DNA from 3 places in the Mesorhizobium sp. C277A genome. Region 1 is predicted to be linked to each of the others. Evidence: predicted binding sites of a transcription regulator. Region 1 holds the regulator's gene; each other region holds the start of a gene.
The links. The regulator LexA, encoded in region 1, represses DNA repair genes until DNA is damaged. The targets are predictions, from matches to a motif close to TGTTCNNNNTGTGTTCNG.
Positions count from the first base shown of each region.

Region 1 (5,859 bases):
ATGCCGAGCGCTGCGTGCAGCAGCTTGTAGATGTTGATCGAGGTTGTGTCGCAGACCACCGTCTGCCCATCAGCCGCGCCGATCAGTCGCCCGAGCTGATCTCCGAGTTCCACCGGCATGTTGAACCAGCCGGCGGTGTTCCAGGCGCGAATGAGGTCGTGCGCCCATTCCTGCGTGGCGGCCTGCTGCAGTTCGCTGAAGACGACCGCTGACGCGGCGCCCAGGGAATTGCCGTCGAGATAAATCACGCCTTGCGGCAAGACAAAGCGTTCACGCATGGAGCGCAGCGGATCGGCGGCATCCATTGCTTCGATTGTAGCGAGATCGGGTGTCGTGCTCATGATCCGGCGCCCCTCCATGGACAAACGCGCGCGGCGGAGCCTGCCGCCCAAACATGCCGGCGATCTTGAGTGGTCGCCCTTGAACTGTCAAACATTATATATAAATCACCCATTGAAAGGCTTTGATATATAATGATCCGCCCGAGCGTTTATGTCTGATGGATCACGATGCTGGATGACGAGCAGACCTCGAAGACGGAAGTGGCCTATCGCCTGCTCAGGCGCGATATTCTTGCGACCCGGCTGGCGCCTGCCGCGCCGTTGAAGCTGAGCACGCTGCGCAACACCTACGGCATCGGCTGGACGCCGTTGCGCGAGGCGCTGTCGCGGCTGGAGGCGGAACGGCTTGTGACCGCCATCAGCAACCGCGGGTTTGCGGTCGCTCCCGTCTCTCGGGCGGAGCTCGAGGATTTGGCACGTGCGCGGCTGGTGGTCGAACTGCCCCTGCTGGTGGAATCGATCGAGAAGGGCGACCGTGAGTGGGAAGACGCGGTCGTTGCCGCCCACTATCGTCTCTCACGGTGCGGGTCTGTTCTCGACGATCCATCGGATGATGCGGTCGACGCGTGGTACGAAAAACACGATGCCTTCCATGCGGCGCTGCTCAGTGCCGCGACATCCAGCTGGCTGCTGCGCTTCAATGCAACGATTTCCGACCAATTGCATCGCCATCACCGCTTTCTGGGTCTGGCCCCGACGCTGCGCGCCGCCGCCGGCCGCACGGACGGACACCGGAAGGCCGTGGCGGCCCTGCGCGACGCCGTGGCGATCGAACACCATACCGCCCTGATGGAAGCGGCCCTCGATCGCGACGTCGAACGTGCGAAAACTCTGATGACCGCTCACATCGGCTACACGCTGCGGGTCTATGCCCAGAGAGAACCCCGCGCGGATGCTGCGCAGCCCCGTCCGAAAAGGAAGCGGCGATCGTAGCCGACGACGCAGGGCACTTTGTCTTCGTTTCACCCCGTTGCTGGCAACTGGGCGCAGGCGGCGCTCGCAGCGCCGAACGTTACGCTGAACAAAACGTCAACACATTCATTAAACTTTAAAAGGTTGCGGAACACAACTGGAACAGATAGTGTTTGTTCTGGGTTTGTTTTTTCTGATTCTGGTTTCAGAACCCTTGGGGGCCGCGATGCTGACGCGCAAACAACATGAGCTTCTGATGTTCATCCATGAACGCCTGAAGGAGAGCGGAATCCCGCCGTCCTTCGACGAGATGAAGGAAGCGCTCGACCTCGCCTCCAAGTCCGGCATCCACCGCCTGATCACGGCGCTTGAGGAGCGCGGTTTCATTCGCCGGCTGCCGAACCGGGCGCGCGCGCTGGAAGTGCTGCGGCTGCCCGACTCGATCGCACCAGGCCTCAATGCGGCGAGGAAGTTTTCGCCGAGCGTCATTCAGGGCAGTCTTGGTCAAACCGGCCAAGGGCAAGGCGGCCAAGGACAAGGCGCGTTGGGCCAAGGCGGTCTCGGCCGCCAGATCAAGCCGGGCTCGCCGTCGCGTTCGATGTCGGCCGGCAATGACGATGCCGTTTCCGCGATTTCAATCCCGGTTATGGGACGCATCGCCGCCGGCGTGCCGATCGACGCCATCCAGCATCAGACCCATTCGATCTCGGTGCCGCCCGATATGATCATGGGCGGCGAACACTACGCGCTCGAGGTCAAGGGCGATTCGATGATCGAGGCCGGCATTTTCGATGGCGACACGGTCATCATCCGCAATGCCGACACAGCCAGCCCCGGCGAGATCGTGGTGGCGTTGGTCGACGATGAGGAAGCGACCCTGAAACGCTTCCGCCGCAAGGGCGCCTCGATCGCCCTGGAAGCCGCCAACCCGGCCTACGAGACCCGCATTTTTGGACCGGACAGGGTGAAGGTGCAGGGCAAGCTTGTCGGATTGATCCGGCGCTACTGAGCCGGCTTGGGTTTGTACTTTTCACGCTGGTTGTAAGGCGGCAGGCCGCGCGCTTCGCGGGAGAAGCGGCGTTGCTCGTGCCAGGGGCGATACGGCTTGTCGACGGCGAAGCGGATGGTTGGCGCTGCAGCTGCCGATTGCGGATCGAAGAAGACGGCGGCGCTGCCGTCGCGGGCCAGCTGTTTCTTCGTCACGACCAGCACCAGCGGGTCGCGGCACGGATTGTAGGCGGTGGCGTCATCGATGACGATCAGGCTCGCGAAGGCACAGGCCGGCCGCGCCGTCTTGCGGTCTTTCGCAAGCGCTACAATGGCTCCGGAAGGGTGCCGGGCGATACAGAGATCGCCGGTGCAATAGAAGGGCGAGCCGGGCGGCAGATCGAGCGGATCGAGATCGAACCGCGTATCTGTTGACTCGAAAATCTCAGGTGGGATAATGGTTTCGGCCCGCAGCGCCCGTTTCCAATTGTCCGTGGTGAATTCGTTGGAGCGTTCGCGGTTGAGGGCGAGTTCGCCGCCACCGATCGGCATGGCCACCAGATGCGCATCCTCGGATATGAGCACGTCGGGCGTAAGCACCTGCGGCACCGTCAACAGGCCGGCCAGCGCGAAAGGCACGGCCGCCAACCTGAGCCAGGTGGTGGCCATGGTGGCGATGACGAGGGCGACCGCCACCAACAGCACCGAGCGGATGGAGATCAGCCCGACGGCGTCGACCGGCGAGCGCTCGGAAATCCAGGCCGATATAGCGATCATCGCCATCAGACCCTTGCCCATCACATAGAGGAACGGCCCGTCGGCGCCGAACGGCATCGCCAGTGCGCTGAGCACGGCAAAAGGCATGACGATCAACGAAACAATCGGCATCACGGCCAGATTGGCGATCAGGCTGAGCGGCGACACACGCTGAAAATGCCAGATGGCGAACAGCAAGGTTGCACTGCCGGCGATGATCGAGGTCATGGCGAGGCCGCCCATGGCCAGCGCGAATTTTCGCGACAGGAAGCCGACGAAGGAGCGCTTTGCCGGCGGCGTTCTCACCTTGTCGGCGCGGTAATCGGCCCAGCCGGCATAGGCGCCGACAAGGGCGGCGGTGGCGGCAAACGACATCTGGAAGCTGGGACCGACCACCTCGTGCGGCGACACCAGGATGACGGCAATGGCGGAGATCGCCAGATTGCGCATGGTGAGTGCGGCGCGATCAAACAGCACGGCGACAAGCATGACCGCCAGCATGATGAAGCTGCGCTCGGCGGCAACCACGACGCCTGAAATGACGAGATAGGCGGCGATGGAGACGAGTGCTGCCACTGCTGCATATTTCTTGACTGGGCGGCGCGAAGAGAAATCGGGAAACAGCGCAAAGGCGCCACGCAGCAACGCCATGATGGTGCCGGCAACCAGCGCCATGTGCAGGCCGGAGATGGAGATGATGTGGTAGATGCCGGTGCGCCGCATCGCTTCGTTGACCTCGTCCGGGATGCCGGCGCGCACCCCGACAATCAACGCCGCGGCAATCTCGCCTTCGGCGCCGCCGATTTTGCCCCTGATATGGTCGGCAATGTTTTCGCGCGCGTTCTCGATTGCCGAGGAGAGCCGCGCGGTCAGCGGCGGCGGTCCCTGCGTAGCAATGGTTTTCGGATTGCCGAGAAAGAAGCCGCTGCCGCCGATACCGGTGAAATAGCTGTCGAAGGAGAAATCGTAGCTCTCCGGCCGCACCGGACCGGTCGGCGGCAACAGCCTGGCATAGCCGGTGATCAGGGAGCCGGCGGTCATATCGGCGGGAACGGTCCGCGCCGAGAGCCTGACCCGCTCCGGGGCGTAGCGCAGCTCGGGGTAAGCGGTCGAAACCACATCGAGCGTCAGCCTGATGCGGCCGCTTTCCATCTGTTCGAGACTGACGACGCGGCCGGTCAGCCGTGTCTGGATCTCGGAGCCGAGCATCTGCGTTCCGGCGCGCCAGGTCTCGACCTTGGCGGCGACGACGCCGAGCGCGCACAGCATCGCGGCCATGCAGAACAGATGCGTCCTCGGCCGCGATCGCGTGGCGACAGCGCAACATGTCGCCAGCACCACAATGGCGATTGGCTGCGCAAAGCCCGGCTCGCCGGCCAGCGAGAAATAAATGATGACGCCGGCCGCCAGGAAAACCGGCACCAGCAGGAAGGCGACGCCCCGGTCGAGCTCCGTGTTGGCGGCCACGGCAAGGCTGCGGCGGAGCGCGGGCCATGACGGACGGCGAAGCCGTCTGCGCAGACGGGCGATAGATCCGGGCGCTGTGACTTGCGCCGGCAACGCGTGACCGGGCAGCGCAGGCGCGACGCCGGGATGCGGCTCAGGCAGCGCGAGGGGCAGCGGCTCGGCATAGGGACTATCGGCAAACAGCGAGCGTTCGCTGACGCTTGCCTCGGCGCCTTCGCCTTCCTTCGTGCCCCGGCCACGTCCAGCCATCGGGTCTGCCCCTTGCGCCCCAGACCCCTATGCTACATGAACGCGCAAAGCGCGAAAGTCCGCGTGATCACGTCCACCGCGCCGGAATCGACCATCACCTGGCAAGGACGCTCAATCCTCAATCATATCCTGGCCCTCCGCTCTCAGGCGAGCAAGCCCATCGTGCATTGCCTTCAATTGTTCCGGTGTATGACCCTGCCATTCACCGAGTTCACCCAGGATGAGCAACGGATCACGGGAGCGGTAGGATTTCGTCGGATTACCGGGAAATTTTTTGTCGGTCAGGTTAGGGTCATCCATAAAAAACTCCGTCGGCTTTACGATGTAAATCCTTTGACGACCGTCACCCGTTGCAAGCTCTGCTCCCCAGATGGCGGCTTCCAGTGTCTGGGTGAAATAGATCCATGACAGTGGTTTACCTCTGAAATTGGAAGGGTGGCCGACGCTCAGCAGATCCCCGGGTTTCAAATCCGCCCGGGTACCATGGTAGAACGGATCACCCTCCGTATGGTCGGCGTTTTCGGTCATCGGTAGTCCTTCTTTCAATCATGCCTCCTTCGTGGCGAGACCGGCCTGCACACAGTTGCGGTGTTCACGATAATGATTGCAGAAAGGTCAATATGCGTGACCAAGCCAACGCTGTCACGGCGGCGTTGTAGTCGGGCAGTGCCGCATCCGTGAAGAAATGTCCGCTCGTCAGAGGGGGCTACCACCGTCGCAGCGATGTTCCAGGCACTGTGACGGACGCTGCAGCCGAATGAAACCCAGACATTGACGCTGCTGCCAAATGAGGTTGCGCGGAGGTGCGAACAGATTTTGTGCTACAAGGCTCCGGCCTGTTGACGCAACCGATAATTGCCGACGTGCCCCGGCCTCGTCCAGCCATCGGGTCTGCCCCTTGCGCCCCAGACCTCCTATGCTACATGAACGCGCAAAGCGCGAAAGTCCGCGCGATCACGCCCCGCTTTCCAAGCTTCCCGAGAGTTCCATGTCCGACACGGTCGTCACCCGTTTTGCCCCCTCGCCCACCGGCTATCTGCATATCGGCGGCGCGCGCACGGCGCTGTTCAACTGGCTGTACGCCAAGCACACCGGCGGCACGATGGTGCTGCGCATCGAGGACACCGACCGCGAACGCTTCAACGAG
Region 1 is NZ_JAMYVW010000002.1:1,929,573-1,935,431, reverse strand. Features, by position in the region: gene kynU (kynureninase) at 1-341, opposite strand, end outside; gene NKK52_RS09690 (GntR family transcriptional regulator) at 510-1,274, shown strand; gene lexA (transcriptional repressor LexA) at 1,480-2,262, shown strand; gene NKK52_RS09680 (ComEC/Rec2 family competence protein) at 2,256-4,712, opposite strand; gene arr (NAD(+)--rifampin ADP-ribosyltransferase) at 4,824-5,240, opposite strand; gene gltX (glutamate--tRNA ligase) at 5,701-5,859, shown strand, end outside.

Region 2 (5,859 bases), 950 kb from region 1:
AGCGGCATCCGGCACATTCTTCCGGGCGGCGAGGCCGCCCGGTTCGACGGTTGCGATGGGGTCCATTGTCAGGCCGCCTTCGCATCGCCGGCCAGTGCCGCCCAGTCCAGCGCTCTTGCCCATTCGGCGAATGAGGTCGGCTTCACCGGCAGCAGACGGGTCGTCTGGCCAAGATCGACGGCAAGCACGGCCTGCTTCTGGCTGCGGATCCAGGCATAGCTGGCGGCAGTCTGTTCGGCGGCGTCCTTGCCGAGCATGGTTTCGAGCGCGGCGGCGAAGTCCGCCAGCGGCACCGGATAATAGCTGACTTCGCGGCCGACAATGCCTGACAGGATGACGGCCATCTCCGGTCCGGTCAGCGCCTGCGGCCCGCCAATGTCGAAGCTGGCACCGGCAAGCTCCGGATGCCGCAGCGCTTCGACCACGTAGGCCGCCATATCCTGCCAGGAGATCCAGGAGGTCTGGAAGTTGGCCGGCAGCGGATAGGCGAGGACGCCCTGATGCATGATCGCCGGCGCGCTCCAGGGCGCTGCGATATTGCTCATGGCCAGCGTCGGCTTTAGGACGATGGATGGCGGGCCGAACGTCTTGATGTAGTCGATGAGTTCGGCCTTGGCATCCATCACCGCCGTGCCGGAATGGCCCGACACATGGCCGCTGGTGTTGAACACCAGAAGCTTGACGCCGCCTTGCTGCGCCGCATCCGCAATGTTGCGGCCGTAGCGCAGGATCTCTTCAGGGCTTGCACCGACCGGCAAGGTCAGCGCCACCGCATCGACGCCGAGGCAGGCGAGGGCCAGTCGGCCGGGGTCGGCGAGATCACCGCGCACGATGTTGACCCCATCGCCGAACGGATCGGGCGAGCCCTTGCGTAACAGGACACGCACCGTGGCGCCGGCGGCGCGGCAAGCGCTGACAATGGCCGACCCTTGGGCGCCGGAGGCGCCGGTGACCAGAACCGAATTGGGAAAGTTTGGCATGGATTTGCTCCTCTCTGAATGAGTGCCGACGAAACCGGCACCACCGTCTTCGCGTCGAAGAAGGCATTCGCAACTTTACTCTGCTGAATCCAGTGATATGATTTCAGGAATATGCTGAACAAAATTGACCTGGCGCGCGCCGATCTCAATTTGCTGGTCTTGTTCCAAGCCATCATGGAGGAGCGGCATGTCGGTCGCTCGGCGGAGCGGCTAAACCTGTCGGCCTCGGCGGTCAGCCATGGCCTTGGCCGGCTGCGCAAGCTGCTTGGGGATCCGTTGTTCCTGAAGACGCCGCGCGGCGTCGTGCCCACCGACCGGGCAACGGAGCTTGCCGAATCGGTGGCCGAGATCCTGGCGCGGGTGCGCCGGGTGATCGCCAGCGCCGAGCCGTTCGATCCGGCCCGCTCGACGCGCCGCTTCACCATCGGTGCGCCGGATGCGGTATCGTCCGTGCTCCTGCCGCCGCTGCTCGACCAGATCCGCTTTTTGGCCCCCGGCATCGACATCGGCATCCGGCAACTGCTGCCGCGCCAAGGTGAACCGTCGCCCACTACTGCCTGGAGCGACTGTGTCGCCGAACTCGAAGCGCGCGCCATGGATGTCGCGGTGATTCCGTTCGACGGCCTGCCGGCACGCTTCACCGTCGACAAGCTCTATGAGGAGGATTTCGTCGTCGCCATGCGCGCCGGCCACCGCTTCGCCGGCGATCCGTGCCTCGACGCCTATTGCAGCGTGCAGCATATGGTCGTCTCGAACAATGGCGATCCGAACGGGTTTGTCGACAGGGTGCTGGCCGAACGCGGCCTGTCGCGTCGCGTCGCGCTGACTGTCCCCAACTTTATGTTCGGACTGGCCGTGCTTGCTCAGACTGATCTGATATCGGCCTATCCGCGCCGGTTCCTCGCCATGTATGGCGGCCGTTTCGGTGTCGTCGGCGTCGATGCGCCCATCCGGCTCGGCCACTTCAACATCAACAGCATCGTGCCGAAGGTTGCGCTGATGGATGCGGGCTTGGCCTGGCTGGTCGGCCTGCTCAGGCAGACCGGAAATGCAGTGCTATCTTCGGGTGCGGCGTAAGCATTGGCCTGGCCGTCGCAGCGGCGGTCCTCAAAGCTCCTTTTCCGCCAGTTCGCGGAAGGCATCGGGAACCGAGCGCCGGGCTTCCAGCGCCACGGCGCCGTAGCCGACAGCCTCTCTGCCAAAGCGCTGGCGGATCTTGTCGATGGCGCGGTCGGCGCCAAAGCGCGCCAGGCCTTGCCTGCTGCCGGGTCGCTGCTTTTCATCGGCAAGCCCGAGCGGCAGCTCCAGCTGCAGCTCGGCACTTTCTTCCAGCTGCGACACCGAGATCGCCAGCAGCGAGATGGTCTTCTCCCGAGGGTTGGCGGCCAGCACGCCGCGCACCAGCTCCCCGGCGATTTCGGCCAGCATCGCGGTTGCCGAAATCGGCTGATCGAGCGTCAGCGAGCGTGTGACAGCGTGCAGATCGGCGAAACGCACGCGCACCGTCACCGTGCGCCCGGGCCGTGATTTCGCCCTGAGCCGGCTTGCGACCCGGTCTGCCAGATGCAGCAGCACGGGTCCGAAGATACGCGCCTCGGCCGGCCGTCTGCCAAGCGCCGACTGCGCGCCGGCGGAATGCGACCGCCTGTGGGTTTCGAGCTTTCGCGGGTCGCGGTTCCATGCCAGCGACGCCAGCTTTTCGCCGGTGGCGGGCCCGAGCAACCTTCGCAGCACCCCGCTATGCGTCTTTGCCAACTGGCCGATGGTCTCGATGCCGATCTCGGCCAGCCGCGCCTTGGTCGCCGGGCCGACGCCCCACATCAGGCCGACCGGCAGATCATGCAGGAAGGCAAGTTCGGTGTTCGGATCGACCACCACCAGGCCGTCGGGCTTGGCCACCTGCGAGGCGATCTTGGCCAGATGCTTGGTGCGCGCCACGCCGATCGAGATCGGCAGGCCGAGCTCTGCCCGGACGCGCCGACGCACCGTGGCGGCGATCTCGGCCGGCGGCCCGAACAGATGCGTGCAGCCGGCGACGTCGGCAAAGGCTTCATCGATGGAAATCCGCTCGACCAGCGGCGTGAAATCGTCGAGCACCTTGATGGCGGCGTCGCCCAGCCGCTGATAGTCGGCGAAATGGCCGCCGACGAAGATCAGTCCGGGGCAAAGCTCGCGCGCGCGTTGTCCGGGCATGCCGCCGCGCACGCCGAAAACCCTGGCTTCGTAGGAAGCGGCAAGCACGACGCCGCCGCCGACGGCGATCGGCTTGCCCCTGAGCGCCGGGTCGAGCAGCTGCTCGACCGAGGCGTAGAAGGCGTCGAGATCCGCATGCAGGATGGTGGGCTCCATCCCGACCGTTCCCTTTGCGGCGTTGCAGCATTAGCCGCGTCTGTTGTGAGAGGCGTTTTTGCCGAACAAATAGAGAACAAACAGGGCCTATTGTCAAGCGAAGCGGTTGTCGCCGGCCGGCCCGTTCCAGGTCGGGCTGTCGAGTGCTCCGCCTGGGCATCGGACCTGCGGAACATTGTCTCTCGCCTCGGCGTTCATATCCGCGACGGGACGCTGTTTTTGTGGAGGCCGGTATGGGCCAGTTCGAGATGATCGACCTCGTCAGCGTCATTGACGCCTGCACGAGCGATCGCGTTGCCGGGCACTGCGTGTCAATGGCCAGGGCGGTGGAGGAGTTGCGAGTGCTGACCGGTGATTTCGTATCGCCGGACGAGACGGTGGCCAACGCGCTGTCGGCAGTGGCGCTGGGGCGCGGCTGCGCGGTGGTGTTCGACGAGCGAGCGGGCGCCGACATCTTGCTGACGCCGTAGCGCGGCGGCGCCGGGTTGTGGCAGCCAGAAAAGTCGAACAGCGTGCAAAAAGCTGTGCAGGCATGGCCCATAAGCGCGGCGTGGAAAAGTTCTGCGCGTGGGTGTATTCTCCAGGTCGCAAGCGGTCGCAGACCGCATAGGGGGAGAAATGACATGCCGAGGGTTTCAGAACTCTTTTTCAAAACTGCCATCTTGTTCCTGATGTTGGGGATTGCGGCCGGCCTGCAGATGGCGATCTCGGGTGACCACGCCGCTTTTCCGGCGCACGCGCATATCAATCTGCTCGGTTGGGTGACGAGCGCCATCTTCGGCGGCTACTACGCGCTCAATCCGCAAAAGGCGGCGCGTCGCATCGCCATGATCCACTACGGGCTCTACACACTCGGCCTGGTGATCATGCTGCCGGCGCTGTATGTGATGCTGCAGGGAAACCCGGCGCTTGAACCGATCGTCGCCGGCGGCTCGCTCATCGTCGCCGCTGCCGTTCTGGTTTTTGCTTTCGTGGTGTTTTCGCCCGAAACGGCGCGCTCGGTGTCCGGCGTGGTGCCGGCTTCTCGCTGACTGTTCGCGCAGCGATCAAGTCCGACCCGCGTTCGCGACCCGCCACGCGGGTTGGCCAGGCCGATGGCCGCAGCCGCTGGCTGCGGTGTCTATCGCCGCGTCGGCGCTCAACATACCCGAGTCCCACCACGTATTATTTCGTGACTATTTGGCGCCGGAACCTTCCCAGATATCGCGCGTTGCGGCGACTGTATTCGCGCTGCCTTATATATAGGCAGACTTGAGTACGTCCACAGCATGGGTTGGGGGAGGAGCAGGCCACCATGTCGAACAGAGAAATCGGAACGTCGGCCTCACTGGGCCGACGCATCGCCGATCTGAAAGCCAGGATGCGAGACGCCAGCGTTACTGAACACGAGATGCAGACCTTCCAGAAGGTCGCGGCCATCATGGGGGGTGTCGAAGGCTCCCTACGCCTCGACGCCGACGACCTGATCGCGGCGTCCTTCGTCACCGAGGCGCTCGGCGATCCCGGGTCGAACTGAAGGTCAGAGCCCGTCGGCACTCAAGTGCCGGCGGGCGATGGCCCGGTTCGCAGCGTTGCGATGCTGGAGCGTGTCTGCACCGCCCGCGGCGGGGATTTCTTGCGCACTTTGAAGATTTCAGGCGAGCGGCCTCGACGGCGCTTGAAATATTGGGCTTCGCGTTCGTGCTTCTCGGCTGCTTCTCGGCTGTCGAAGGTGCCGAGATTGTCGCCGTCCAGCCCTTGACCACAAGGGCTAAGCCAAACCGCCAAGGCGCCTTAAACGAAGGATCCGGCCAGCCGGATCCTTCGAAATATCGCGATGCTCCGGCATCGCCTTCAGCTCATCCTTGGTCCAACTGGTGACGGCGTGGACGTCCCGGGAAACCTCTCGAAAGTATCCGCGGTCGCTGCCTTACACGTCGTCGAACGGGCCGCCGCGCCTCGCCAGATCGTGACCAATGGCGGCTTCCTCGGCGTCGTCGGGCAAGGCATCGTCACTGTCCTGGTAGGGGTTGTCGTCATCCTCCTCGGGCAATTCGCCTTCCTTCTCGACACCGGTGGTGTCCGGCAGGCTTTCCTCATCTGCTCCGTCGGGCAGGACCGTTGCGCCACGCAGCGCATCCCAATCCTGCCGGCGCGGCGTCGGCGCTTCCACCTCGTCATTGGCGATCCTGTCGCGGGCATCGTTTTTGCTCGGTGGCGCCTCGACCTCGTCATTGGGTTTTCTGTTTCGTTCTTCCATGATTGCCTCCTCCGGGCGGCTTTGCGTCGAGAAGGTGGAACTCACTTCCGGCTGTCAGGTTCCGGCAACCACTCCATCTCCGTGGAACCAATTGCCGCCAGTCTGCTTTGCCAAGGACTAGTCTGCTTTGCCAAGGAGATGAATCCAGAGGAGCTGGACCATGAAGACTTTCCCCCTCATCCCATGCGTGCTGCTCTTGGCGCTGGCCGACCCGGCGGCTGCGCAGGACAATGGCGACCAGCACGGCCCTGCCGCGCCTTGCCAGGCGCAGCCTCAGGACGATGGTCAGAA
Region 2 is NZ_JAMYVW010000002.1:982,143-988,001, forward strand. Features, by position in the region: gene NKK52_RS04835 (DUF924 family protein) at 1-66, opposite strand, end outside; gene NKK52_RS04840 (SDR family oxidoreductase) at 69-980, opposite strand; gene NKK52_RS04845 (LysR family transcriptional regulator) at 1,092-2,057, shown strand; gene dinB (DNA polymerase IV) at 2,088-3,329, opposite strand; gene NKK52_RS04855 (hypothetical protein) at 3,563-3,799, shown strand; gene NKK52_RS04860 (heme-copper oxidase family protein) at 3,953-4,360, shown strand; gene NKK52_RS04865 (hypothetical protein) at 4,624-4,845, shown strand; gene NKK52_RS04870 (hypothetical protein) at 5,239-5,568, opposite strand; gene NKK52_RS04875 (hypothetical protein) at 5,729-5,859, shown strand, end outside.
Region 2: dinB (DNA polymerase IV) is a predicted target of LexA. The motif match lies at 3,391-3,408, and genes of this name have one in related genera.

Region 3 (5,859 bases), 1.4 Mb from region 1:
CGAGCTGTCGCTGGTGCCGGATTTTCCGGCGCTCGCTTTGGTGCTGGTTAATCCCGGCGTCGCCGTCTCGACGCCTGATGTGTTCAACGCACTTGAGAAACGCGAGAATGATGGATTGCCGCCGCTGCCGCGCGCATTTGACTTCCACAGCGTCCGCAATTGGCTGGAGATCACCCGCAACGATCTTGAGCCGGCGGCGCAGGCGATCCAGCCGCCCATCGGCCGAGCGCTTTCCCTGCTGAACAGGGCCGGATCTGGATTCTCGCGCATGTCGGGGTCCGGCGCGACATGCTTCGGGCTGTTCGAGACCGGCAATGTCGCCAAGCGCGCCGCCGCCGAGATCCGCAGCCGCGAACCGGAGTGGTTTGTAGCCGTGACACGAAGCATCGCTTCGGAGGGGGCCGATGGCCAAAATTGACGAGAGCCGCCCGTTCATCCCGGTGCGCATCGCGGTGCTGGCGGTGTCCGATACGCGCAGCCTTGCCGACGACAAATCCGGCCAGACGCTGGCTGATCGCATCGCCGAGGCCGGCCATGTCCTGGCCGCGCGCGACATCGTCACCGACGACCGGGAGAAAATCCGCGACAAGGTGCTGGGCTGGTCGCGCGACAAGGAGATCGACGTCGTCATCACCACCGGCGGCACCGGCTTCACCGGCCGCGACGTGACGCCGGAGGCGCTGGAGCCGATCTTCGAGAAGCGCATGGACGGCTTTTCCGAAGTGTTCCATCGCATTTCCTACGACAAGATCGGCACCTCGACAGTGCAGAGCCGAGCGACGGGCGGCGTCGTCAACGCCACCTTCGTCTTCGTGCTGCCGGGCTCGCCCGGCGCCTGCAAGGACGCCTGGGACGGCATCCTGAAGCCGCAGCTCGACTACCGCCACATGCCCTGCAACTTCGTCGAGATCATGCCGCGCCTGGACGAGCATTTGCGGCGCGGCAAGGCCGCCTCGTAAACCAAGGCAAAGTGCCGGCAAGTGCTGCCTTTGTCAGGCAGAATGGCGGCTGGGCCTTCGAGAGGTCATTTCCTCCGGGTCGTCGGGCGGATAGTCTGTCGCCAAGTCAAGACGGAAGAGATCCAATGAACGCGCACCGCGGCGGCTGCCATTGCGGCAACATCCACCTGACGTTCGAAACGGGAATGGAGCCGGCCGAGATGGAGATCCGCGCCTGCCAGTGCGCCTTCTGCGTCCGGCATGGCTCACGCGCCGCCGCCGATCCGCAGGGCCGATTGATCGTCTCGGTCGAGGACGAGGGCCGGCTGCACCGATACCGGTTCGGATTGCGCACCGCCGACTATCTCATCTGCCGCGACTGCGGCGTCTATGTCGCTGCTGTGACCACCGACGGCGAACCGAGAGCGATCGTCATCGTCAATGCGCTGGATGACCGGCCGCGGTTCAACCGCGAGCCGGTCCCGATGGACTATGATGCCGAGAACAAAGAGGGTCGCATTGCCCGGCGGCAAGCGCGCTGGATGCCGGTCGAGATCCGCTCCGGCCTCAGCGGATGACCGGTTCGCCGTGGAAGCGGCGGCGCGAGGGCGGCGAGACGCCGAAGCCGACCTCCATCATCAGCCGTGGCGTGGTGGACGGCACGGTGCCCATGTGGAAGCCGAACGGGTCCTCGACGAAGCCGAGGCCGGCCTCGCCGGTCAGCGTGACCGGGCTGTCGTCGCCATAGACCTTGAGCACGTCTTGCGCCGGATGGCCGACCAGCAGCGTCAACTGGTGCTTGAGGCTGCGCCTGTTGTGGCTGCCTTTGACATAGACGTGCGGGCCGGTGCCGGCATCGCAGGGCTTGAGATAGAAGAAGAATTTCAGCATCCGCCAGTCGTCGAGATCGAAATGATATTTGCCGAGCGAGGCAAGGTTCTTGTCGGCGTCGGAAGCCTCGCCGGTCGGAAAGCTCCACCAGACACGCGTGGTGATCAGCTTCGCCTGCCCGCCCAGATAGTGCTCGGCGATGTCGAGCAGCAGCGGGTCGTTCTGGATGGCGAGTGCCGCCTTGCAGCCGAGGATGCGCTCGAAATAGTGTCCGCTGAGCAAAGAGCGGCCGAACCGCTTCTCGGCTTCTGCGTGTTCTCCGGGCATGAATTCGAGCCGGCGGTCGAAATTGCCGAAGCACGGCGTGCTCTGAGCGAAGCTGGCGATCTCTTCGTGGATTGCCTGCGGAAGGACCAGTCCGGAGAACAGGCCATCGGCGCGCAGCGCCGCGACGATCGACTTGAGGTCGACGCCCCTGAACATCGTCGCTCCGGCACTCTGCGCGGGGCGCGCGGCTTTGGCGCCAAGCCAGTGCAGTTTGCGCGCCGGCATGGTGCGGGCAAGCACGAACATCGGCAGCCATGCGGGATTTTCGCGCAGGTCGGACAGATAGGTCGGGATACGCACCGCAATGCGGCGGAGCAGGCTGCCGTTGCGGGCAATGGCTTCCAGACTGGGGGCGCCGGATTTGTCAGGGGACGAAAGGTTCATCGGGGTCCTCAGATATGAACGGCAGCAACGACGACGCGGCGCTTGCTTACCGCTCCGGCACTACCCAAACCCCGATATCCCGCATCAACGGAATGCTAATCCCGCGTCAGCTTTTGTGCAATGCACAATAGCTTTTTGCGGCGAAAAAGAGGGATGGTGCTGCGACCGTGCCAATGCGGATGAGACGCCGACGCTGCCCCTCATCCGCCCTTCGGGCACCCTTCTCCCTGGGAACGGGAAAAGGGAGAAACATCACTTCTTCGGCGCCAGCCAGATTTCGGCGTCGAGCCGCCTGGTGGCGAGACCGCGCGCAAGGGCTTCGGCGCTGTGCGCGTTCTTCGACAGGGCAGCGGCCTGGCGCTTGCTGATGACCAGCCCTTCGGCCAGCGCCCGGTTGCCCGAAAACACCCGTGACAGGAACGGCGTGCGGCTGCCGCGCGCACGGGAAAAGCGCGCCGGCATGGTTTGCCGCGCCGTGTGAGCGACAACGTCGTCGATCCAGCCCTCCGCCAGCCTTGCGCCGGGTTCCAGAAACAGCAGCCAGTCACCCTTCGCCTGCCTGATTCCCGCGGCAATGCCGCCGGCCACGAAGTGGCAGCCGGCATGATCGGCAACCCGATGCGTCTGGTCGGTCGAGCCGGTGTCGCAGACGATGACATCGCGCACCACGCCCTCGACCGCGCCGCCGATCAACGAGGCGAGCGTGCGGGCAAGGCCTTCTTCGTCATCCCGGGTTTCGATGAGAACGCTGAGCATTTTTAGCCGAATAGCGGAAAGCCCGGCGCAGCGCCAGTTGTGCATGGCCCAACGAAAAAGTTCTTGCTTTGTTCTCATCAGCGAAATAGGATTATTTTCATGAACAGAGCGATTCGACAGCCAGCCGACAGTCCTTGGGAAAGGGCCAAAATGGAACATATCGTGCGTGCGGACATTGCTGCTTTCGGAGCAGGGCGAGCCGAGATGGCCAATGCGATGATCGAACAGAGCGGCATGCGCGTCCGTCCGGATCGCAACCGCGGCCGTTCCGCGGGCATCAACCCGTCCGGCCGGTTCGAGCCGGTCAGCCGGCATGTGTTCGACGACGGCTGGAATTCGCTGGAGGAATTGCCGCCGTTCAAGACCGAAGTGCAGGTCGAGAAGCCGCGCACCATCATCACCCGCAACGAATCGCCCGACATTTCCTTCGACCGCTCGATCAACCCCTATCGCGGCTGCGAGCATGGCTGCGTCTATTGTTTCGCCCGGCCGACGCATTCCTTCATGGGCCTGTCGCCGGGGCTGGATTTCGAAGCGAAGCTGTTTGCCAAGCCGGATGCGGCGCGGCTGCTCGACAAGGAACTGTCGAAGGATGGCTATCAGCCGCGCACCATCGCCATCGGCACCAACACCGATCCCTACCAGCCGATCGAGAAACAATACCGGATTATGCGCGAGATCCTCGAAGTGCTGGAGGCGCGCGGCCATCCGGTCGGCATCGTCACCAAATCCCATCTGGTGACGCGCGACATCGACATCTTGTCGCGCATGGCCGAACGCGGGCTGGCCAAGGTGGCGCTGTCGGTGACGACGATGGACCGCATGCTGGCGCGCACCATGGAGCCACGCGCGTCGACGCCGACCAAGCGCCTCGAGGCGATCCGGCAGCTTTCCGATGCCGGCATCCCGGCCTCTGTCATGGTGGCGCCGATCATTCCCGGCCTGACCGACCAGGAGATGGAGCGCATCCTCGATTCGGCACGCGCCGCAGGCGCCCGCGAGGCCGGCTATGTGATCCTGCGCCTGCCGCTCGAGGTGGCGCCGATCTTCAAGGACTGGCTGCTGCGCCACTATCCCGACCGCTACCGGCACGTGATGTCGCTGATCCGTTCGATGCGCGACGGCAAGGACTATGATTCGGAATGGGGCAAGCGGATGAAAGGCGCCGGCCCCTATGCCTGGCAGATCGGCCGGCGCTTCGAGATCACGGCCAAGCGGCTCGGCCTCAACGCCGAGCGGCGCACGCTCCGAACCGACCAGTTTGTCGCCGCCGCCAAGGCGACCGAGCAGCTGATGCTGCTCTGAGAGTAGCGCCTGCCCTGCCCTCGTGGCTGTCAGGCGACCCAAGAATCCCGTCCGGCCTGTCCCCCGGCCTGCAGACGGTGCCCTCCCGGTCTTGCCCCACTCGACCCTGGAGGGACTTGCGGAGAATCGGAGCCGATGCGAACCTCGCCGCAACATGGCTCGCGCGCGTTCCGATTCTCCGCTTCTTTTCGAAATCGTCGAAAAGCCCGACTTCTCCTTCGAGACGAAGGCGATGGCCGAAGGACTGTGGCCGGTGGCAGGCATGGACGAGGCCGGCCGCGGTCCGCTGGCGGGGCCGGTGGTGGCGGCGGCCGTGATCCTCGATCCCGCCAACATTCCCGACGGGCTCGACGATTCCAAACGGCTCAACCATTTGCAGCGCGAGGCGCTGTTCCTGAAAATCCTGGGGTCAGCGCTCGGCGTGTCGATGGCCTCGGTCAGCGCCGAAGGCATTGACGGCAGCAACATCCTCAAGGCCAGCCTGGAAGCCATGCGCCGCGCCCTTGCCGGCCTGCCGATCCAGGCGAAGCTGGCGCTGGCCGATGGCCGCGATGTGCCGCCGGGCCTCCTCTGCGAAGGCCGCGCGCTGATCAAGGGCGACCAGCGCTCGCAATCGATCGCCGCCGCCTCGATCGTCGCCAAGGTGATGCGCGACCGCATGATGTGCGGCTGCGGCAGCCACCACGAACGCTACGGGTTCGAAGTCCATATGGGCTACGCCACCGTGCGGCACCGCACCGCGATCGAAGAGCATGGGCCGGTGGCACGGCTGCACCGGGCGTCATTCGCGCCGTTCAGGCTGGGTGGGGTTGAGGAAGATGGGTTTGTCGGGTTGGACAGCTAATCTCCCCTTGAGGGGGAGATGGCCGGCAGGCCAGAGGGGGGCGCCGCGCGTCAAGCGCTAGCCCTTCTTGGTCGCAGAAAGAGCGTCGCGCCTGGTCGAACGGACCCCCCTGTCGCCTTTGGCGACATCTCCCCCTCGAGGGGGGAGATCAGGCGCACCACCGCCTTCGCCAATCTCCGTCGCCGCTCAACAAAAAAGCCGCCAGGTTGCCCGGGCGGCTTGATGTCAGCGAGTTAACCCCGCTCAGTTCAGCCTGGCCTTCACGTCCTGCAGCGCGGACTTGAACAGATCCGCGCCGGCCTTGGCGTCGATCTTGCCGGCGAGCAGCGTGCGGGCCGCCTCGACGGCGATGTCGACGGCGCTGGCGCGCACTTCGGCGACGGCTTCGCGCTCGGCCTGGCCGATCTTCTGCTCGGCAAGCGCGGTGCGGCGGGTGACATAGTCTTCGGTCTTCTTGTGCGCCTCGGCGGCAAG
Region 3 is NZ_JAMYVW010000002.1:500,165-506,023, reverse strand. Features, by position in the region: gene NKK52_RS02415 (4-(cytidine 5'-diphospho)-2-C-methyl-D-erythritol kinase) at 1-418, shown strand, start outside; gene moaB (molybdenum cofactor biosynthesis protein B) at 405-959, shown strand; gene NKK52_RS02405 (GFA family protein) at 1,085-1,516, shown strand; gene NKK52_RS02400 (hypothetical protein) at 1,506-2,480, opposite strand; gene NKK52_RS02395 (glycosyltransferase) at 2,733-3,236, opposite strand; gene NKK52_RS02390 (PA0069 family radical SAM protein) at 3,387-4,541, shown strand; gene rnhB (ribonuclease HII) at 4,696-5,385, shown strand; gene NKK52_RS02380 (F0F1 ATP synthase subunit B) at 5,629-5,859, opposite strand, start outside.
Region 3: NKK52_RS02390 (PA0069 family radical SAM protein) is a predicted target of LexA. The motif match lies at 3,295-3,312, and genes of this name have one in related genera.